3 regions of the Halomonas kashgarensis genome follow, and region 3 is predicted to be linked to each of the others. Evidence: predicted binding sites of a transcription regulator. Region 3 holds the regulator's gene; each other region holds the start of a gene.
The links. The regulator FNR, encoded in region 3, switches genes on or off when oxygen is low (the NO sensors DNR and NnrR bind a similar motif). The targets are predictions, from matches to a motif close to TTGATNTANATCAA.
Positions count from the first base shown of each region.

Region 1: the regulator FNR is predicted to act here: its motif matches at 5,293-5,306, upstream of ubiT (ubiquinone anaerobic biosynthesis accessory factor UbiT).
Region 2: the regulator FNR is predicted to act here: its motif matches at 2,691-2,704, upstream of nirK (copper-containing nitrite reductase).

Region 1 is NZ_CP137552.1:148,991-156,234, forward strand. Features, by position in the region: gene R5M92_RS00675 (ribonucleoside-diphosphate reductase) at 1-80, shown strand, start outside; gene frdD (fumarate reductase subunit FrdD) at 269-649, opposite strand; gene R5M92_RS00685 (fumarate reductase subunit C) at 646-1,041, opposite strand; gene R5M92_RS00690 (succinate dehydrogenase/fumarate reductase iron-sulfur subunit) at 1,047-1,766, opposite strand; gene frdA (fumarate reductase (quinol) flavoprotein subunit) at 1,763-3,547, opposite strand; gene R5M92_RS00700 (anion permease) at 3,785-5,236, shown strand; gene ubiT (ubiquinone anaerobic biosynthesis accessory factor UbiT) at 5,364-5,837, shown strand; gene glp (gephyrin-like molybdotransferase Glp) at 5,885-7,132, shown strand; gene moaA (GTP 3',8-cyclase MoaA) at 7,129-7,244, shown strand, end outside.
Region 2 is NZ_CP137552.1:3,413,666-3,420,909, forward strand. Features, by position in the region: gene R5M92_RS15765 (thioredoxin family protein) at 1-57, shown strand, start outside; gene R5M92_RS15770 (sodium:calcium antiporter) at 131-1,147, shown strand; gene nirK (copper-containing nitrite reductase) at 1,208-2,617, opposite strand; gene R5M92_RS15780 (pyridoxamine 5'-phosphate oxidase family protein) at 2,848-3,336, shown strand; gene R5M92_RS15785 (CAP domain-containing protein) at 3,341-3,880, shown strand; gene R5M92_RS15790 (DUF6448 family protein) at 4,266-4,853, opposite strand; gene R5M92_RS15795 (AraC family transcriptional regulator) at 5,058-6,209, opposite strand; gene R5M92_RS15800 (hexameric tyrosine-coordinated heme protein) at 6,578-6,922, opposite strand; gene glmS (glutamine--fructose-6-phosphate transaminase (isomerizing)) at 7,210-7,244, opposite strand, start outside.
Region 3 is NZ_CP137552.1:2,636,807-2,644,050, reverse strand. Features, by position in the region: gene R5M92_RS12200 (sodium:solute symporter family protein) at 1-177, opposite strand, end outside; gene R5M92_RS12195 (DUF4212 domain-containing protein) at 184-444, opposite strand; gene R5M92_RS12190 (putative nucleotidyltransferase substrate binding domain-containing protein) at 922-2,742, shown strand; gene R5M92_RS12185 (3'-5' exonuclease) at 2,789-3,406, shown strand; gene ttcA (tRNA 2-thiocytidine(32) synthetase TtcA) at 3,514-4,422, shown strand; gene fnr (fumarate/nitrate reduction transcriptional regulator Fnr) at 4,409-5,161, opposite strand; gene hemN (oxygen-independent coproporphyrinogen III oxidase) at 5,319-6,737, opposite strand; gene R5M92_RS12165 (sulfite exporter TauE/SafE family protein) at 6,828-7,244, opposite strand, start outside.

The DNA.
Region 1 (7,244 bases), 980 kb from region 3:
CCGAGTGCCGCGGCGAGCTGATCATGATGGATGGCTGCCCCACCTGTTACGCCGGTTGTGGCTGGTCGAAGTGTGGCTAGAGACGCTCACGACAACCCCTTTGCTGAGGTGGATAAAGTACGAGACTGCTAACAAGCTGTTTCAGCACATTCAACGGTCGGAACAACCCTATGCGGGGGCGCTATAGACCCATCCATGGGCGCTAAATTCGCCATCCATGGCGAATGACCCCCGCTACGAGTTGATTCCGACCTTGTTACTCATTGCATCAGAGAATCCCACGCAAAAACCCGTACAGAGCCAGGATACTGAGCAGGGCGGCCAAGCCGTAGGTGAATAGCTTGTTGATCGACTCGTTGCCCAGGGTCAGGTCGTGCAGGCCGTGACGAATGCGGTGCGCGGCATGGAACAGCGGCAGACAGATCACTGCCCCGATGAAGATCAGACCGGGGAAGCTGAACAGTAACCCGCGTGTTCGTTCAAAGTTCAGTGCCGTCTCGGGAACGACTCCCAAGGGAATCAGGACGGCGATGAACAGGATGGCGGCGGGGACGAACACGGCGAAACAGACGCCGCCGGCACTGAACAGCGCCCACCACAACGGTTCATCGCTGCGCTTGGGCCGTTTGGCATCAGACGCTTCTCTCATGATCCACTCCCCAATATCCAGGCAAACAGGGCGATGACCGCCACCACGCCAACCCACTGCCCCAATACGATGAAGCTTGCCGGGATGGTGCGGGTACCGACTCGCAACGGCATGACTCGCGGGAACAGCTCGAAGAACGTCCAGGCATGAAACAGGCTGGCGGCCAAGGCGAGGCAGTTGAGAAGGATCACCAGCGGATGCGCCATGAAGGCAAGCCAACCTGCCCAGCTTTCCGTCCCTTGCAGCAGGCTATATAGCCCGGCCAGCAGGCAGCCGATGAAGAATACCAGCGGCAGTACGGTGGCTTCGCGTGCCATGTAGAGTTTGAAATAGCGATGCTTCAACCACCAGGTACGCGTCAGCCGTGGAAGATAACTGCTCTGCTTTGCCATGATCTCTACCCCTTGAACAGGCTTATCAGCATGTCTTTTGCCGATTCCACCTTGCCCTGGTTGACCGCCGCTGCCGGGTCGACGTTTTTCGGACAGACCTGCGAACAGAAGCCGACGAAGGTACAGCTCCACACACCTTCGTGACGGTTCAATTGCGGCATGCGCTGCTGCTTGCCTTGGTCGCGGCTATCCAGGTTATAACGGTGGGCCAGTGTTAGCGCGGCAGGCCCCAGGAACTCCTGATTGAGGCCGAACTGGGGGCAGGCGGAATAGCACAGGCCGCAATTGATGCAGTCTGAGAACTGCTTGTATTTTTCCAGTTGCGCAGGCGTCTGGCGGTTGGGTTCGTCAGTCTCGGCGGCGTTGGTGATCAGATAGGGCTGCACCGCGGCGAGATGGTCGAGAAACACCTCCATGTCGACGATAAGGTCCTTTTCCACCGGAAAGTGGGACAGTGCGCTTATCTTCAGCGTGTCGGGATAGTCACGCAGGAAGCTCTTGCAACCCAGCTTGGGAATCCCGTTCACCATGACGCCGCAGGAGCCACAGATCGCCATGCGGCACGACCAGCGGTAACTCAGCGTACCGTCGAGTTCCTCCTTGACGTAGTTCAGCGCGTCGAGAAGGGAGGTGCTGTCGTCGAAGGGAACCTCGAACTCCTGCCAGTAGGGGGTCGCTTCCTGCTCCGGCAGGTAGCGTTGAATGCTGAGCTTCTTGGTGCTCATGTTTTCGCTCCTTTACCCGCATCGCCGTAGGCGCGTACAGCGGGGGCAGAAAAACGCGTGTCCACGGCCTGCCACTGCAGCTGGGCGGGTTCGTCGCCATTGAAATAGACCAGGCTGTGCTGCAGGTAGTCCACGTCGTTGCGTTCCTGCATGCCCTCGTCGAGCCGCTGATGCGCGCCCCGCGACTCCTTGCGATTCAAGGCCGAAAGGCATGACGCTTCGGCGATATCCAGACCGAAACCCAGTTCGAGGCAGAGCAGCAGTTCGGTGTTGTAGGCGTGGCTTTGATCCTGAAGCTGGATATCGTGATAGCGCTGTTTCAATTCTCGAATCTTGTCCAGCGATGCCTGCATCCCATCGGCGGTGCGATAGATGCCGCAGCCGGTATCCATGCTCTGTACCATTTCACGCTTCAATTCGACCCAGCTTTCACTGCCCTTGGTCTGCTTTAGGCGTGTCAGCTTGTCGGCTTGCGCCTGGGCTTGCGGAGCCAATGCTTGCGGGTCGCTAAAGCCGGCGCCCGCGGCACGGCGGCTGGCTTGTTCTCCGGCCAGGCGACCGAATACCAAAAGCTCGGAAAGCGAATTGGAACCCAGGCGGTTGGCGCCGTGCAAACCGACCGAGGCGCACTCGCCAGCAGCATAGAGTCCCTTGATACTGGTTTCACAGTTGGCGTCGGTGTTGATTCCCCCCATGGTGTAGTGCAGTGCCGGCCGAATGGGAATGGGCTCGGTCACGGGGTCGACATTCACGTACGCTTTCGCCAGCTCGCAGATAAAGGGCAGGCGCTCGTGGATGAAAGCCTTGCCTAGGTGGCGCAAGTCCAGATAAACCACGTCGCTGTCACCGTACTTGCCGGTGCGCCCCGCCTGCTGCTCCTGCCAGAACGCCTGCGACAGCTTGTCCCGCGGACCGAGCTCCATGTATTTGTTCTGCGGTTCGCCCAGCGGGGTTTCCGGCCCCAGGCCGTAATCCTGCAGATAGCGGTAACCGTCCTTGTTCAACAGTATGCCGCCTTCGCCACGACAGGCCTCGGTAATCAACAGCCCCGAGCCCGGCAGACCGGTGGGGTGGAACTGGACGAACTCCATGTCGCGCAGGGCCACGCCGTGGCGATAGGCCATTGCCATGCCGTCGCCGGTGACGATGCCGGCGTTGGTATTGAAACGGAAGAGTCGCCCCGCGCCACCCGTGGCCATGATGACCGACTTGGCGCGCAGCAAGGTCAATTCACCGGTTGCCACCTGCAAGGCGATGACCCCGGCGATCTCGCCGTCGACCGTGGCGATGTCGAGTACGAAGTACTCATCCAGACGTTCGATTTCGGCATACTTCAACGATGTCTGGAACAATGTATGCAGCATGTGGAAGCCGGTCTTGTCCGCCGCGAACCAGGTGCGGGCGGTCTTCATTCCGCCGAAGCGGCGCACCTGAATCGAGCCATCCGCCTGGCGGCTCCAGGGGCATCCCCAGTGCTCCATCTGCACCAGTTCGCGATAGGCATGGCGGACGAAATAGTCGACCACGCCCTGTTCGGCCAGCCAGTCGCCACCGGAAACGGTGTCGTCAAAGTGTGCTTCCAGCGTGTCGTCGGGACTGGTGACGCCGGCGGCCCCGCCTTCCGCCGCGACCGTGTGGGAGCGCATCGGATACACCTTGGAGAGCAATACGATACGCTGTTGCAAACCCTCTTCGCGGGCATTTTCGGCAGCGGCAATGGCCGCACGTAGCCCGGCCCCTCCTCCACCCACGATAACGATGTCGAAGTCCTGTTGTTGCATGATATCTCTCGTCGGTTAGCTGCCGGCTAAGGGAAAGGAGCTTTAGCAAAGAGTGGCACAAGGCATCGTGCAACGACCATATGATGGTTGAAAAAATCAGGCTAAGTTGCTCTAGAGCAAGCTTCCAGTCTGTTGTTTGCGAGGCCCTTTACTTTCTTTCTCGCAACTTTCTAGGATGGTATGCAGCGGTTGTAATGCGAACCATGCGTTCACTGTAGCTTTGAACTGGAAACTGCCATGACCTCCCGACTTAAATTGCTTGCGCCGTTGATCGTCGCCCTCTGTGTGGCGCTCTTTCCCACGCCAGCGGGTCTCGACCCTCATGCCTGGTATTTCTTTGCCATCTTCCTGGGTGTCGTCGTCGGCTTGATCTTTGAACCTCTGCCGGGGGCGGTAATCGGCCTGATCGGTGTCGCCGTCGCTGCACTGCTGGCTCCATGGGTGCTTTTCTCCCCGGAGCAACTGGCTGTGCCCGGATTCAATTCAGCCTCCAGCGCCTTTACCTGGGCGGTATCGGGTTTCACCAATTCGGTGGTGTGGTTGATCTTCGGCGCCTTCATGTTTGCCCTGGGGTACGAAAAGACCGGACTGGGCCGGCGCATTGCCCTGTGGCTGGTCAAGACGATGGGGCGGCGGACGCTGACCCTGGGGTATGCGGTAATGCTCGCCGACCTGGTGCTGGCACCGTTTACGCCATCCAATACCGCGCGTAGCGGCGGCACCATCTATCCGGTGGTGCGCAACCTGCCCGATCTCTACGACTCGCACCCGAACGACCCCAGCATGAAGCGCATGGGGAGCTTCCTGATGTGGACGGCGATCGTCTCGACCTGCATCACCAGTTCGCTTTTCCTGACCGCGCTGGCGCCCAATCTGCTGGCCGTCGCCTTGACCGAAAGCGCGACGAGTATCCGCATCGGCTGGGGCGAGTGGTTCATAGCGGTGGCACCAGTGGGCATACTGCTGCTCTTGCTGGCGCCACTGTTGTGCTACTGGCTGTGTCCGCCGGAAGTCAAATCGGGAAGTGCGGTATCCGACTGGGCAGCCGAGGAGCTCAAGAAACTCGGCGGCCTGACCCGTAACGAAGTCATTCTGCTGTGCCTGGTGCTCATCGCGCTGGCCTTGTGGATATTCGCTGGCGACATGATCTCCTCGTCGTTGGTGGGGATACTCGTCATCTGTGTCATGCTGATTCTGGGAATTCTCAACTGGGACGACATTCTTTCCAACAAGGCGGCATGGAACACTTTCTTCTGGTTCGCGACGCTGGTCGCCCTGGCCGGCGGGCTCAACCAGGTCGGTTTCGTGGGGTGGTTCGGCAATATGGTCGGTGGCCGTATCAGCCACTTCGACCCGCTGGTGGCGATGATAGCGCTGACGGCCATCTTCTATCTGCTGCACTACTTCTTTGCCAGTGTCACTGCCCACACCACTGCGCTACTGCCGGTCATGTTGGCGGCGGCATCCGGTATTCCCGGTATCGACATGCACATGTTCGTACTGATGCTGCTACCGACACTGGGGATCATGGGGATTCTTACGCCGTACGGTACAGGGCCGAGTCCCGTCTACTACGGCAGTGGTTATTTACCCGGCCCGCTATGGTGGCGGCTCGGGGCGATCTTCGGCTTGCTGTTCCTGGTCGCCTGGCTTGCCATCGGGGTTCCCTGGCTGGCTCTGATTCTATAATCACTGTTCGTTCCTCTCGCGTTATGCCATCAAGCACGGCTCTGTATGAGCCGTGCTTGATGCACGTCAGCGTGTCGTCCTGTCCCGGCGGTTAGCATGCGATGACTTGTTCTCAGGAGTCACCATCATGCTTACCGCCTTGCCTTTACCCCCACCGCCGGCCGCCTTGCTGCGTAGAATCGATGCGCAAGTCCCGTTGACGTTCAAGCGCCGCCTGCTACTGCCGTTGCTCAACCGTGTATTTGCCGAACCCTTGGCGGAAGGGGAGTTCGATGCCCTTGAGGACCGGCGTGTCTCGCTGATGGTGGAGGATCTGGGAATTCGTCTGACGCTCACGTTGCAAGATGCGCAATTCCAGTTCACCGCCCAGCCAGGAGAGGCCACGATTCGGGGCGGATGGCGCGAGTTCCTGTGTCTGGCGACACGCCGGGAGGACCCGGACGGCCTGTTTTTCCAGCGCCGCCTGTCGATCGAGGGCGATACGGAGTTGGGTTTGCAGGTGAAGAATCTGCTGGACGCACAAGAAGCGGATCTCACCCAGGGCCTGCCCGGCCAGTTGTTGCTCAAGCTGGATGCCTGGGCACAGCAGCGCCAACGATAGCCATGTCATATATAGTGGCTGCGACAAGTTGGTTCTAGGAGAAGCCCATGCAACATATCTGTGACCAGACCGCGCGGGGCATGCTGGATATTTTCGAGGCTCGCCGTCGCATGACTGCGGCGGCCAGGGCGCTCCAGGAATTCGAGATCGTGCCACTGGAAGCGGCTCTGGGGCGAGTCCTGGGCGAAGCGGTAAGCGCCGAGCACGACTCGCCCGGGGTGGATAACAGCGCCATGGACGGTTATGCCCTGCGCCTGGCCGACATGACCCCGGCGGGGCTGCCGGTAGTGCAGCGCATTCCTGCAGGCGCTGACGTGACCGCCTTGCCGCCGGGCGGGGCGGCGCGCATTTTCACCGGCGCTCCGTTACCCCAAGGGGCGGACTGTGTCGTTGCCCAGGAACAGGCATGGCTGGATGAGAAAGAACGGCTGCATCTCGACGCGGAACTGGCCAAGGGCGCCAATATTCGCCGCCGGGGAGAAGAGATCCGCCGGGGAGAGCCGTTATTGCCTGCGGGTAAAGTGCTCACACCTGCGGTCACCGCACTTCTTGCCGCGCAAGGTATCGCTCAAGTATGCGTGACCCGGCGCTTGAAGGTGGCGCTGTTTTCGACCGGCGACGAGCTGATCGAGCCGGGTGAGCCGTGTCGTCCTGGGCAGGTCTACAACAGTAACGCCGCAATGCTGCAGGCGCTTCTCGCCGAGCAGCACTGCGAGGTGGTCGCTCGAGAGAAGCTGGTCGATAACCCTGATGCCGTGGATGACGCTTTCGCCCGGGCGCGTGAACAAGCCGATCTGGTGGTATGCAGCGGCGGGGTTTCGGTGGGTGAAGAGGACCATGTACGCGGTGCCATCGAGCGACAGGGCGGTATCGTCTTCCATGGCGTGGCGATGAAACCCGGCAAGCCCTTTGCGTTCGGCTGGCTGGGGGAGTCGCTGGAACGCGGCACCGCGCTGATCGGCCTGCCCGGGAATCCGGTGGGGGCGCTGGTGGGGTGGCAACTGCTCGCCCTGCCTTTCGTCCATGGCTGCCAGGGGCGTATTCCCGACGAGCTGATGCATTTCAGCGTGGAGTCAGGGTTCGAGACGAAGGCCAACAAGGCGCGCCGTGAACTATTGCGGGTGCGCCTGGACTGGTCGCAAGGCAAGCCGGTGGCGTACCCGACCGGAGGGCAGGGGTCGCATATGCTAGGCGCGGCGGCAGCAGCGGATGGCTATTTGCTGATGGAGGTTGAAGAACCGATAAAGAAAGGCCATGGTTATGAGTACATTCCTCTTAGCCAGTTCTCATCATGAAACTTGTCGATGGTTTCGGCCGTACGATTCGCTATGTTCGGCTATCGGTCACCGACCGCTGCGATTTTCGCTGTGTGTACTGCATGGCGGAGGACATGACCTTTCTGCCGCG
Region 2 (7,244 bases), 780 kb from region 3:
CGGGTTCGTCCAGCAAGCTCCCAGACCATTAGCGAGGCTCTGGCCAAGTTGAGCTAGGCTAAGCGTATATCATCTTCGAAGACCTGGTTCACGTCCCTGCGAGGGGTCCGTTTTGATTGAACTGCAGGGAATGTCCCTGACCACAAGTATCGTTCTGTTCGCCATCAGTGCCGTGGTGATCGGGATTGTGGGTACACGGCTGACTCGCGTCGTGGACGAGCTGGCCGATCGCACCGGCCTGGGAGAAGCCTTGGCGGGAGCGGTTCTGCTGGGCATGGCGACATCGCTTTCGGGCATCGTGCTGTCATTCACCGCGGCTCTGGAAGGTCAGCCCGAACTGGCGATGAGCAACGCTCTCGGCGGCATCGCCGTGCAGACCCTGTTCCTCACGGTGGCGGATATCTGCTTGCGTCGCGTCAACCTGGAACATGCCGCGGCTTCCCTCGGCAATCTCATGCAGGGCACCTTGCTGCTGTGCATGCTGGCGTTGATTTTAGTGGGCAGTTATTCCCCCGAACTCACGTTGTGGAGCATTCATCCGGTCACGCCGCTGCTGGTGCTGGGATATTTCCTGGGGCTGAGAATCGTGCGTCAGGGCCAAACCTACCCCATGTGGAAACCGGCTCGCACCCGTGAAACTAAAGAAGACGTTCCTGACGAAGCGTCGAAGAAGAACTCCCTGATCGTCTTGTGGTTATCCTTTCTGTTAATGGCCCTGATACTGGGCATCACGGGCTGGCTGCTGCAACGCACGGCCACGGTCATTGCCATGCAGACCGGCATGAGCCAGGCGGCTGTCGGGGTGCTGCTCACCTCTATCGTGACATCGCTGCCGGAGCTTGTGACATCGGTAGCGGCGGTGCGACGTGGCGCCCTTACCCTGGCAGTGGGCGGTATCATCGGCGGTAACGCCTTCGATACGCTGTTCGCCGCGGCCTCGGATATCGCCTACCGCGAAGGGTCCATCTATCACGCTATCTCTCATGAAGTGCTGCTATGGGTGGCGCTTTCGCTGCTCATGACCGGTGTGCTATTGCTGGGACTGTTGCGCCGCCAGACCTACGGCTTCGCTGATATCGGATTTGAAAGCGCTATCCTCATTGGCTTGTATCTCACCGGGGCGGTCATCGTGTTGAGTGGCGGTTAGCCCGCACCACGCAAAAACCCCGCCGAATCGGCGGGGCTCTCCTGCAAGATGAAGCAAGTATCAGTGGCCGGAGTTGGGGTCGTGTGCCTCTTCGGTGTGGAAGATCGCGGAATCTTCTTCACCATTGACGTGGAGGAAGCCGGCCAGGCCCTTCTCCAGACGCGATAGCGCGTGGTCGACCAGGATGTACTTGCCGGGATACTCGACGCCGAACTCAACCATGGTGGCGCCGCCCGGGGGCACCAGAGTGGTCTGCACATCGGTCAGCGGCGGGCTGGTCAGCGAGGCCTGATCGTAGACCTTGTCGAAGATCTCGCCGATCACATGGAAGCTGGAGGTGGCGTTGGGGCCGCCTACACCGAAGAAGATACGGACGTCGTCGCCCACGTCGGCTTCCATCTTGTACGTCTGGGTGAGCGCATCCATGTTGCCGTTGAACATGAAGTGCTCGGCTTGCTCATCGAGCAGCTTGTCGAGGGAGAACTCTTGCAGACCCTGGCTACCGTGACGTTCGGCGGTGTAGAGCTCGCCCTGCATGATGTAGAACTCGCGCTCCACCGGAGAGAGTCCGCCTTCCGGCTCGACCAGGATCATGCCGTACATACCGTTGGAGATATGTTGGGCGACCATCGGTGTGGCGCAGTGGTAGACGTAGAGCCCAGGCGCCAGCGCCTTGAAGGAGAAGCTCTTGGAATGACCGGGCGCTACCTGAGTCACCGCGGCACCACCGCCGGGGCCGGTCACGGCGTGAAAATCGACGGAGTGGATGTGCGCGCTATCCTCGGCATTGCTCAGGTTGACGTTGACGGTGTCACCTACACGAACCCGTACGAGGGGGCCAGGCACCGTGTCGTTGAAGGTCCAGTACTTGTAGCTGGAGCCGTCCGCCAGGTAGCCTTCCACTTCAGTGCTCTCGAGATTGACGGTGACTTCCTGCGGGCCACGATCGCCGACCGGCTCGCCCACGTCATGGGGATCTTTCGCCAGGTCCTGGGCGGCTTCGCCCTTCGCTTCCGGCTTGGGGTCGCCGACGATGAAATTCCCCACCATGCCGGCCGCCTTGTGTCCGGGCAGGCTGCACAGGTACTCGAAGTTGCCTTCCTCATTGACCCGGAAGGCCACGGCGGTGGCCGAACCCTGGCCGCCGATGTCATCGGAGTCGACGTCGAACTCGGGCAGCGCGATATCATGCAGAGCGCCGTCGCCATTGATCAGGTTGATCTGTACCACGGCACCGACCGGTGCGTGCAGGTCGGGATTGACGACATCCTTGATCCTGCCCTTGTCGCCAATGAATACCAGCTTGCCATCCTGCACCGCTGTACGCAGTGTATAAGTCACGTCTGGCGTGACCTCGGCGGGGCTGAGTTCCTCGCCGTGTGCGGCCATGGCGGGGCTGGCGAGTGCGGCACTGGAGATCAGAGCGGCGGCGGCGGTCTTGAGAAAAAAGCTGTTTTTACACTTCATCATCTTATCCCCTCGTGAGGATTATCGTTTCGTCCTGCTGACGGAGTAAAAGTAGCATTATGAATGAATATTTGATTTGACCTTCGTCAAGAAATCACTCGCTGCGCAATTTTCTTATTACTGCGAGAGTGTTTGCCGAGGTGGGCGATGGTAGCTAGGCTGGTTCTAGTCATGCTCGACGCATAGGCATCGTCATTTCTACTAATCGCCGTATTCAACAGGAGGTTGAAACCATGTCCAGTCCCGAGCACAAGCAGAAGATCTGGAAGATGATCAAGGATATTAAAGTCGGCATGCTGGTGACGCTGGATGACGAGGTGCCGCGTGCCCGTCCGATGCACCTGGTTCAAGATGAATACGACGGCACACTGTGGTTCTACACCCGCCGCAGCGCCGAGAAGGTCTTCGAAACCGCCACCGACCGCGATGTCTGTCTCAGCTTCTCCGATCAGGAAGAAGGGGTATACGTATCGCTCTCGGGCAAGGCCAACCTGACCGATGACCGCGAGCTGATCGAGAAATACTGGAATCCCTTCATCGCGGCCTGGTTCCCCGAAGGCAAGGACGACCCGGACGTGGCGTTGATGGAAATCAAGGTGCAGATGGGTGAGCACTGGAAAGCCAAGGAGAGCAAGACGTTCCAGCTCTACGAGATCGCCAAGGCCAACATCAAGAAAGACGCCACCCCGAACATGGGCGAGAATGAAAAGTTCGGTGGCTAAGCACATGAAGATTCGTCCCATCGCCTGGTTGCTGGCTGGCGTGTTGGCACTCTTGATGTCCGCTGGCGCATGGGCCACGGAAAGCGAGCCGGACGACTCGGCAAGCAGAAACGGTTGTGAACTCACCGATCGCAAGCGCGAAATGCTGTCGCGAGTCAACGAGGCGCGCAGTCAGGCTCGTCAATGCGGCAACCAGCGCTTTGCGGCGGTGAATGAGCTGTCGTGGGATTGCACCCTCGAAGCCGCTGCCGAGGCGCACTCCCGCGATATGGCCGAGAACGACTATTTTAGTCATACCGGCCCCGATGGCGTGGGCATCCAGCAGCGAGTCAGCGAGAGGGACTACGTATGGCGGGCGGTTGGCGAGAATATCGCCGCCGGGCAGATGTCGATCGCCGCCGTGGTGGATGGCTGGCTGGAGAGCCCGGGGCACTGTCGTAATATCATGAAGGATACCTTCACCGAGATGGGCATGGCCAAGGCCGACGATCCGGACTCGGAATACTCGTCATACTGGACTCAGGTACTGGCCCAGCCGCGCTAGACTATAAAACGTCTATTGCATACTGCTGAACCTTACGCGCTGCGTACGTGCCGTTGCCGTCATCAACATCGCAGCCACCGTTCAAGCCAGAATTGGCAAACCGGCTAAAGCTTCAGCACTGGATAGAACACCAGAATCACAAAGATGGTCAGTACCGCTATCCCAAGCCAGTTACTCTGCTTAGAGTCGAAGAAACTTTCCATGAACCCGTTTGCCAACAGTTTCCCTTGCAGCTAATGGAGGTCAGGATGGATTGGCCGAATGAAACCGGACACTTACGTTAGATTGTCATCTATGTTTATGTGGTGCTAAATCGTGGTATGTCTGGTTTAGGATGAAGAAAGCGGGCTCTGCAGCCCGCTTTGCGTTCGTGCTCAAGGAAAGCTCAGTGCCCATGTCCGCCAGCTACAGCGGCACCGTGTACGCCTTCGACGTAGTGGATGTAGTTGACGTAGTCAGCGACAAAGTCGCGGCCCTCCTCTACGCTCTGATCGGCGCTGGCCCAGGCGACGCGCGCCTCCTCATAACGCTCGCGAATGCCATCCTCGACCTTGCGGGTGATATTTGCGATCAGGCGATCGATCTCTCCGTTCTCGAGAGCTGCATCCGCAGCAACAAGTCCAGGATCGATCTGTCCGGAAGGCTTGATGCCGGTGAACGGCGCGCCTTCATAGGCTCGATGAACCCTCACGAGGGTCGTGAACAGATGCTGGTCCGCGATTTCTTGTGCGGTCTCGCTCTGCCCGCGGATTCTGCGCACGTCGGCGAACACGCGCTTGATTTCTGCCTCGTCCTCAGCGGGTACCCACTTGAGTAGGGGCTTAACATCGCCTGCCTCGAGCGCTGCGCGGGCATCCGTAATTACAGGGCCATCCAAGGCATCACAATGCGCCTGGGCGTTACCGGCGAACACTAGACTGAAGATGACTGCCGCACCCGCAGTAAAGGCAACTTTACGTAGTTTCGTTTTCATGGACGATCTCCTCATGTTGCGTTGATTCGCACGAGCACCGGATTCGGTACCGCTGGGAAATCAGCTTACGGGAGAGTGCCCCAAGAAGCGTTCGCGAGGCTGAAGTCGAACCACTATCGTACCCAATATGAAATGCTATAAATAACAGTTACTTAAAGGTTCTAATTTCCAACAGGACAAAACGCGAACCTCGTGGAGCATCATTCAGGACTGAGGCCCGGTACCGATGTGGTCGTGGCGGGCTCGGTGGCGATATTCACTGGGCGTAAGCCCCACATCTTTCTTGAAGGCGGTATTGAACACGGACTTCGAGTTGAAGCCCGAGTCGTACATGATTTGCAAGATATTCGAATTGTTGGCCGGGTCGGCTAGACGTGCCTTTGCCTCCTCGAGGCGATGACCGCTGATGAATTCGAAGAAATTGCACCCGAAGCCCTGGTTGATCACCCGAGAAACCTCTCTCGGATGCGCTTCGACTTTCCGAGCAAGCTGCTCCAGAGTCAGATTGGAGTACAGGTACGGCTTTTCCTCATGCATCTGCCTCTCCAGCCTCGTCTTCAGCGTCTGATCGAATCGCGGCGCCGTCTCCTCCTCCAACAACGCAGCTTGGTCGGCTGCAAGCCCGGAGAAGATGACCGGTTGACGAAGGGAGTTCACCATCAAAAAGTTGATGAAGACGAAGCCGGTCACGGCGCCAACACCTGCCACCCACTCGGTTCCAGGCGCACTTCTGGACACATGCGCGGTGAGGCAGTAGAACATGCTCACTGTCCAGGCCACTGCGTAGCCGATCAGGAGCATCCGTAACCACGCGAGCTGCTTGTTCTCGATGCTCGAAAAAATCTGTAGAAGGCCCAGGCCGAAGCGATTGATCGTTCGAATCGTGGCGTATAAATAACCGAGAAAGACAGCATGTATCGTCACCGCGAGTAGGGGTGAGGTCAGCACGCCTGGATGGTCCCGCTCAAGCAGGATCTGCATTTTAGTATCGGTCGGCTGTAAATAGTACTCAACCAAGAAAATGGCGCCGACAACCCAAAACAGCAGAGTATGTACGAAGTGTTCCTTGCGCAACCGGAAGCCTTGATACATGAGCGATTGCGCATACAAATAGAGGGTCCCCGCTTGCAGGAGTCCAATGAGAGTCCCGAGGTAGGCGAAATTAGGATGCTCGAGCGCCAACCCGCTGCCATACAGGAAAATTTCGCCAAGTCCAGCGGCGAAGAAGACCAATGTGGCGACCAGAAGCCGATTACTGACGAGCCGGATGTTGAAGGGAAGCAGCAGGAAAAAGGCCAGACTCAGCGACTGAATGATGCTCGTCAGCAGTACGAGATCAGTAAGTGTCAGGTACATAGTAAACAACTCCACTCGGAAGAGCCGGGGTTAGTCAGCAATCTGAGCCAGCGATTACTAACCTTTTGCCTTGTGCGGGAGCTCCTGAGTGGCCTGATTTCTATGCTCTTCAGGCGATCGCCTTATCTCTGAATTTTCAGTCATTGCATGGCAGTGGGCTCGAATTCGCTTGGTAGCTGACCCACTGCAACAAGGGAAAAATCACCAGAGCCCAGGGATTCTATGGATTGCTGAAATTCAACCACCTTGCGCAGGGAGAACCGGGCGATTCAACAGATACCCAGTCGGCTGACCGGATAACCGAGATCGATCTCCTGATCGTCCTGTCGTTAATGGATTTCCAAGCGGGCAATGAGAATCGACCCACATCACTCTCGCCAATAGTCGTTGGCTGCGGCAACGGTCTGAAAATGTGTGGCGATCACATGGGAGATCGCGATCAAGCTATCGGGATCCTGCGCATACTCAGGACGCTGTTGCTTGCGTATCTCGGCATCTGGCTGAGTGTTAGCCACCCCTTTCTGGGACAGAGTGATGGCCAGAGCAAAGCCTTCCTGGGGCGACTCGGTGATCAGACTTGGCAGCCAGGCATCATTTGCTTCGGCTTCGTGGTTATCAGCCGTGGCGGAGCTGCCCAGTGCCAGTGAAATGGCCAGCATCACAGCGCCTGCTGCCTTGCCAAGCGAGAAAAGTATTCGATGAGAAGTCGGCATGGAGGTCTCCTACGTTGCCTTGAATCATGGGTAGATGGTACCCGTATTTTAAGGTGCATCAATAATACATTTTTAAGGTAGCCCATACCTCTTCACCGTCAACACGTCGGGGGAGGCTTCCCATGCCACTAACCAAGGTGGAAAACTTCACGCCTAGCGTCATTCAGAGGTCAGCACATGAACTTACGGGTAAACGCGCTCAGCCCAATCGCCGGATGGCCATGCCGCCCGACCTTGTCCCAGCTCTCACCCGATCAGCTCAACCAGAAGTCACTGCTCCACGACGCCTATTCCACCGTCACACTTTTCGCCAGGTTACGCG
Region 3 (7,244 bases):
GAAGGAAGCGGCTGACATCCAGTCGGCGGCGGTCGCCATGCCGTTGGTGATTGGGTGAACGCCGCCACCGGCGACATAGAAGTCCTTCGTCGACCCGGCACGGGCCCAGATCGCGATACCTATGTACAAGGCAAAGGATGCCCCGACGAAAAGAATGTTGATTGCAAATTGGCTCATGCTGACTTACTCCTCGAGGCCGAACTTTTTATCCAGCTGATTCATTTTCCAGGCGTAGAAGAAAATGATGCCGATAAACGTCAAGATTGAGCCCTGTTGAGCAAACCAGAAGCCAAGGTCCGTACCGCCGACGGGTATGCCGGCAAGCAACGGGCGAAACAGGATGGCACAGCCATAAGAGACGAATGCCCAGACAACTAGGCAACCCGCAATTGTTTTAACGTTTGCCGACCAGTAAGCAGCAGCATTTGATTTATCATCTGCCATAGTGTCGCTCTCCACTTGTTATTTAAGTTTGGAAATTGCACTGAGAATTATCATGACCCCAAATAATACTGGGCAATAAACGCCAAAATTAAATCCCAGACTTTGGTATCATGGTTACGATTCCAACGGAATGTTTTTTAAAAATACCATGAAATCAGCTTGTTGGTATGCTCTTTTGGTCTTGATGCCGGGCTTTTCCGCGATACAGACGATAGTCTAGGTATTTTAAGAAAACGGGACTTTGCTATCCTGCCAAGATGTGCTCTGTATCGTTTCGCAGTAAGTAAAGACGGAATGTTAGTGGGCGTTACTAAGGTCTTAATCCTTTAGTCACATGCTCCCGGCTTTAGCCTGGGCATGCCTGAACGATGCATTGCGTTTCTTTTTCGCTAAAAGTTGCAGTAGTGCTTAATGCCACCCTCGCGGTTATCGGCCGTCGTGGCTTGGCTCAACCAGTGTGACCCAGGAGCAACGGCCATGGTGGATATCGATCTCTCTCATCCTCCCTTCACATTGCTCGACGATGAAGGACGGGAAAGGATACGCAGCGGTATCGACCTGGCTTATTTCGACCGCGACGAGATCATTCTCGAAACAGGCCAGCCCGGCGAGTTCGTATTTCTGATTCACAAGGGAGAGGTCGCCGAACTCGACCCCACGCTACCCACCGCCAACTCGCGCATAGGTCATTACACAGCCGGCGATCTGTTCGGCGCCATCAGCATCATCAACGGCACCAGTCGCTATCGATTCCAGGCGGAACAGGAGTGCCTGTGCTATCTGCTGCCCAAGGCACTATTTCAACAGCTCTGCCGCAAATATCCTGAATTCAATGATTTCTTCCGCCAGACCTTGGCGCATAAAGCCCGCTTGCTGACTCACAAGCGCGCTGAAGGCGGCGTGACAATGGCCGGCTTCATGCTGGCAACCGTCAGTGAATGCATGCGTGCTCCGTTGATGGTGGACGCCTCGCTCTCCATTGCCGACGCGGTTCCCAGGCTCAATGAAGGGCATGCCGACAGTCTACTGGTGAAAAGTGACCAAGGGGTCGGCATGGTCACCAAGACGGACTTGCTCAATGCCCTGGTGATCAAGGGTATGGCCCAGCAAGACCCGATCGAACGGATCGCCCATTTCACCTTGATTACCTCCTCGGCCGATCAATACCTGTTCGAGGCACTGGTGGCCATGACGCGGCACAAGGTATCGCGTGTCGTGGTGATGGAGGGCGACGAAGCCGCCGGTGTGGTGGAGCTTACCGACGTGCTGAGCTTTTTCTCCAGCCGCAGTTATGTGGTCAGCCTGCAGGTTGAACAAGCCGCGACTCTCGAAGAGCTGGCGGCGGCAAGTCGGCGCACACCGGAACTGGTCAAGGCGCTGATGGCCCAAGGAGTCAAGCTACGCTTTGCCATGGACCTGCTGGCCGCGCTCAATGGGCGAATCATCAACAAGGCGTGGGAATTCGTGGTCGAGGCACCCTACCGCAGTGAAAGCTGTCTCATGGTGATGGGTAGTGAAGGGCGGGGCGAGCAGATACTCAAAACCGATCAGGATAATGGCTTGATCCTCCCCGACAGCCTGGAGTGGCCGGATATGGCCCCCGCCATGGAAGAAGTGACCCGTACACTGGTGGCACTGGGATACCCACCATGTCCCGGCAACATCATGGTTTCCAATCCCGAGTGGGTAGCCACGGAAAGCCAATGGAAGGGCAACATTGCCCGCTGGGCCAGTGCCCGCGATGGCGATAGTCTGATGAAACTAGCAATCATGCTGGATTCCCATGCCGTTGCAGGTAATCCCAAGTTGCTCGAGCGAGTGCGGGAGGAGTTGTTCGAGCGCTGTTCGCGGGATGAAATTCTGCTTTCCTACTTCGCCCGTACCGCGCTGCGCTTCTCCACACCGCTGACTCTGTTCGGTTCTTTGAAAAAGCCGCAACACGGTATCGATATCAAGAAAGGCGGGATCTTTCCCATCGTCCACGGGGTGCGCACCATGGCTCTGGAGCGACGCATCACGGCGACTTCCACACTGGAGCGTCTGGAGGCGCTGGTGATCGATGGACGGCTGGAAAAGCGTTTTGCCGAGGATTTGGGTGAAGCCCTGGCACTTTTTACCGAGCTGCGTCTAAAGCAGCAATTGGCCCAGTTGGAAGGCGACGGTGACGAAAGCCGGTCCGAGCGCGTCGTGGTGCAGGAACTGTCGTCGCTGGAGCGGGACCTGCTGCGTGAAGCACTACATATCGTCAAGGATTTCAAGCAACGGCTATCCCACCGGTACCACCTAGAATACTCATGAGCCGTGCCTGGGACAGGGCGGAGCCACACTTACAGGGAGTCCGAACATGTTGAAAGCACTGCGTCGCGAGAGTAATCGCCGACGTTACGCCAAGTCGCCTTATGCCTGGCTTTTCCAGCCTTATACCGGCGATGAGCTGGTGGCCATCGACTGTCGGACCACACGTGACGCAGGGGGGGCGGGGGAGCTATTTACCATCGCCATGGTCAAGGTTCGTCAAGATCGTGTCCTGACCAGCGGCGCCCAGATATTGCATATCCTCCCTCGGCAGGCGTTGAGTCGCAAGACTGTCTTCCACCTTCAACTGGAGGGAGTGGATTTCGATGCGATGCTGCCTTGCGATGAGGCATTGGAAAAGCTGCTTGCTTTTATCGGCACACGCCCCTTGGTCGGGTGGCGTCTGGAAAGCGGCCTGGCGGTATTGAATCAATATCTGGAGCGGCAGCTGGGGTTTGAATTGCCCAATGCTCAGATCGATGTTGCCCAGTTGCACATGCGTCAGCTACGCCGGTTGCACCCGCAAGTCGAGCTCCTGCCACGTTTGTCCCAAGTGGCTCGGCAGTGGAATATTCCCCGGTTGGCTTCTCCGGAAGCATTGGCGGACGCCACCACGACAGCCTTGATCTACATGCGTCAGCAGCGAGCTCTCACCGCGAGCGGGTGAACCGAGACGATAGGCGGTGGGCCCGATAAAGGCTGGCATGATATTGGTAGCCAAGGGGGGAGTGTTGCTAGAATGCGCCTTCGACAATCCAGTGACCGGCAGCCCCCATGCACCAAGCTAAACAGTTTGATCCTCGGACGTCTCATCTCTCCACGCCATCACCGAAGGCGATACCGGAAGAAGCCAAGGCCCGACAAAAGCGCGAATTCAACAAGTTGCAAAAGCGTCTGCGCCGGCAAGCGGGCAACGCCATCATCGATTATTCGATGATCCAGGAAGGCGACAGGGTGATGGTGTGTCTTTCAGGCGGAAAGGACAGCTACACCCTGCTTGAGATTCTGCGCAACCTGCAGCGCAATGCGCCGGTTGATTTCTCCCTGGTGGCGGTCAACCTGGATCAGAAACAGCCGGGGTTCCCCGAGCATGTGCTGCCTGCCTATCTGGAAGGCTTAGGGGTGGAGTATCACATTCTCGAGCGGGATACGTATTCGGTAGTCAAGGAGAAAACTCCGGAAGGCAAGACCACCTGTGCCCTGTGCTCGCGCTTGCGGCGTGGTTCGCTTTACGGCTTCGCCGAGGAGATAGGTGCGACCAAGATTGCACTGGGTCATCATCGGGAAGATATCCTGGAGACGCTTTTCCTGAATCTTTTCTTTGGCGGCAGCCTGAAGGCGATGCCACCCAAGCTGCTCTCGGATGATGGTCGCAATATCCTGATTCGCCCCCTGGCTTACTGCAAGGAGAGCGATATTGCCGAATTTTCCCGTCTCATGCAGTTCCCCATCATCCCCTGCAACCTGTGCGGCTCCCAGCCCAATCTCCAACGGCAACTGGCCAAGGAGATGCTGATGGAGTGGGACAGGAAATATCCGGGTCGACTTGAGAGCATGTTCAAGGCGGTGACCAATGTTGCGCCGTCGCAGCTGGCGGATCGCGACTTGTTCGATTTTGCTGGTCTGGAGGCCAGGCAGGCTGACTTGAAAGCCAGCCGTATCGATGCCTTTAACCTGGGCTGATTTCCTGCTGTTCTTCCTCAGCTAGTGAAATCAAAGCCGGCATATCCAGAATATTGACTTCGCGCCCCGAGACCGCCACCACATGCTGGGTCTGAAATCGGCTAAGGATGCGGCTGACAGTTTCCACTGCCAGGCCCAGGTAATTGCCGATGTCTGCACGCGACATGGATAGCCTGAAGCTGTACGGGGAGTAGCCGCGCCGGCGGAAACGGTCGGACAGAGTAGTGAGAAAACTTGCCAAGCGTTGATCGGCGGTCTTGCGTGAGAGCAGGCGCATCATGCGCCGGTCATCGCGCAATTCCTTGCTCATGCTGCGGTATAGCTGGCCGCGAAGCTCGGGAAGTTCCTCCGACAGCAGGTCCAGCCTGTCGAAAGGAATCTCGCAGACCGTGGTGGTCTCCAGGGCGATGACACTACCCGGATAATGTTGTTCGTCGATGCCGTCCAGGCCTACCAGCTCGCTGGGCAAGAAAAAGTTGGTGAGCTGGTCGTTGCCGTTACCTTCGGTGGTGACTTGCTTGAGGCTACCGGAACGCACGGCAAACACGCTGGTGAAAGCGTCTCCCTGGCGTAGCAAAGGCTCACCTTTCTTGAGCGGTGCTCGGCGGCGGATGATGGCATCGAACTGGCCCATGTCTTCCACTGCGAGGGCCAGCGGTAGGCACAGCGAGCTGAGACTGCAGGTTTGGCAACGAGTCTCATGTAACATGGCTCGCCGTCGACTCATGGTATCCGGCATGGGTTCCTCCATAATGGATGGTTACGACCATTATGGAGAATTAAGCGCTGGCGGCAAGCACTGATGTGTCGATATGTAGCGCAAATGAAGTAAAATTTTGATCAAGCTTAATTAATTGAGTTTATGAAAAAAGTCGTAGTCTCTTGGTGCGGGCCAATTACATGATACGCGAATAGCACTGGCCATGTTGCAAATGGGTATCGAACGCCATGGCCAGATGACGAATCATTAGCCGTCCTATGGCAGTTGCCGTAAAGCGGTTCCCGTCGCGTCTGACAAGACCATCCCGCTCCGCCTCCTCCAGTTTGCTCACCGCATCCGCCAGGTAAGCGACCCCATCGACACTCCACGTCTGCCCCAACTGGTCCAGATCCAGCGCCATATCGCACATCAGCCGCTCGATGGCGTGGCGACGAATCAGATCGTCACGGCTCAAGCGCAGCCCGCGTGCCGTTGCCAGGTGCCCGTTATCCAACGCCTCTTCGTAGCCCGCTAGGTGAGTCGGGTTCTGAGCATAGACATCATCCACCCGACTGATAGCCGAGACGCCCAGGCCGACCAGGTCACACTGGGCATGGCTTGAATAGCCCTGAAAGTTGCGCTGGAGCGTCCCTTGCCGCTGGGCAGTGACGAGACTGTCATCGGGTCGCGCGAAATGATCCATGCCGATATGCACGTAGCCTGCCTGAGTGAGCATCTCGATGGTAGTCTGCAGGATGGCCAGTTTCTCTTCGGGACCGGGAAGATCTTCCTTGTTGATGCGTCGTTGAGGGAAGAAGCGCTCGGGCATATGCGCGTAATTGAACACAGAGAGCCGAGCCGGATTCAACGCAATTACCTGCTCCAGGGTATTGGCAAAGCTGTCACGGGTCTGAAACGGCAAGCCGTAGATCAGGTCCAGGTTCAGCGAGCGAAAGCCGAGACGGTAGGCCTCTTCCATCAACGTTTCGGTCAGCACGCGGGGCTGGAGCCGGTTCATGGCTTGCTGAACCCGAGTATCGAGATCCTGTACACCGAGACTGATGCGATTGAAGCCCAAGGCTTGAATGTGGCGCAGGGTAAACACGTCGGCTTCGCGCGGGTCGATCTCGATTGCGTAGTCGCGGTCCGGAGAGCTGGACAGACCGAAGCGAGCATCCAGGCGATCTACCAGATCGCTCATCTGGCTCAATGTCAGGAACGTGGGGGTGCCGCCGCCCCAATGGAGTTGTTCCACCGCACGCGATGAATCCAGATGGCGCGAGGTAAGCACCATCTCCCGATCGAGGCGTGACACATAGGGCTCCACCGGATCGGTAGCCTGAGTGGTGATCTTGTTGCGCGCGCAATAGAAGCAGATATTGCGACAGAATGGGATATGCAGATAAAGCGACAGGGAGCGGCCGCTGTCATTGCTCCGTTCGAGTGCAGCAGTGAAGCCATGCTCACCGAACCCCTCGTGAAACGACAGGGCGGTGGGATAGGACGTGTAACGAGGGCTATTTTGGTCATAGCGGCGTAGTAGCGTCTCATCCCAGCCGGGAGTGGCCAGGACTCCGCTTGGTGCCGAGCATGCGGTGTTGGCTTGAGCGGCCATGAAGAGCTCCGGTATCCAGTAAGATACCGGTGATGCTAGTCCCTCCGTTGAATGAAGGGGTTGAGCTGGGTCAAGGAAGCGTAGTGTTCACTAATGCGCGCCAGAAGAGATGGTGGAGATTGACCATAACTGCCACAAGGCAAATGCAATGATGCTCAGGGCGGCGATGGTGCGGGTGGCTCGGTGCCGTATCAGACCACTTAACTGTCGAGCGGCCATGCCGGTGACCAGCAGCGCCGGCAATGTGCCTAAGCCGAAAGCCCCCATCAGAGCAGCGCCTTGCCAGGGGTCGGCAATCGCCAGGCTCCAGGCGAGCATGGAATAGACCAGCCCACACGGCAGCCAGCCCCACACCGCGCCCAGCATGACGGCCTGGGGAATGCGGACCACCGGAATCAAACGCCTCCCCAGCGGCTCCAGGTAACGCCACAGGCGCTTGCCCACGGCTTCCACCTTGAGCAAGCCTTTCCACCAGTCGGCGATATATAGCGCCATCAAAATCAGCAT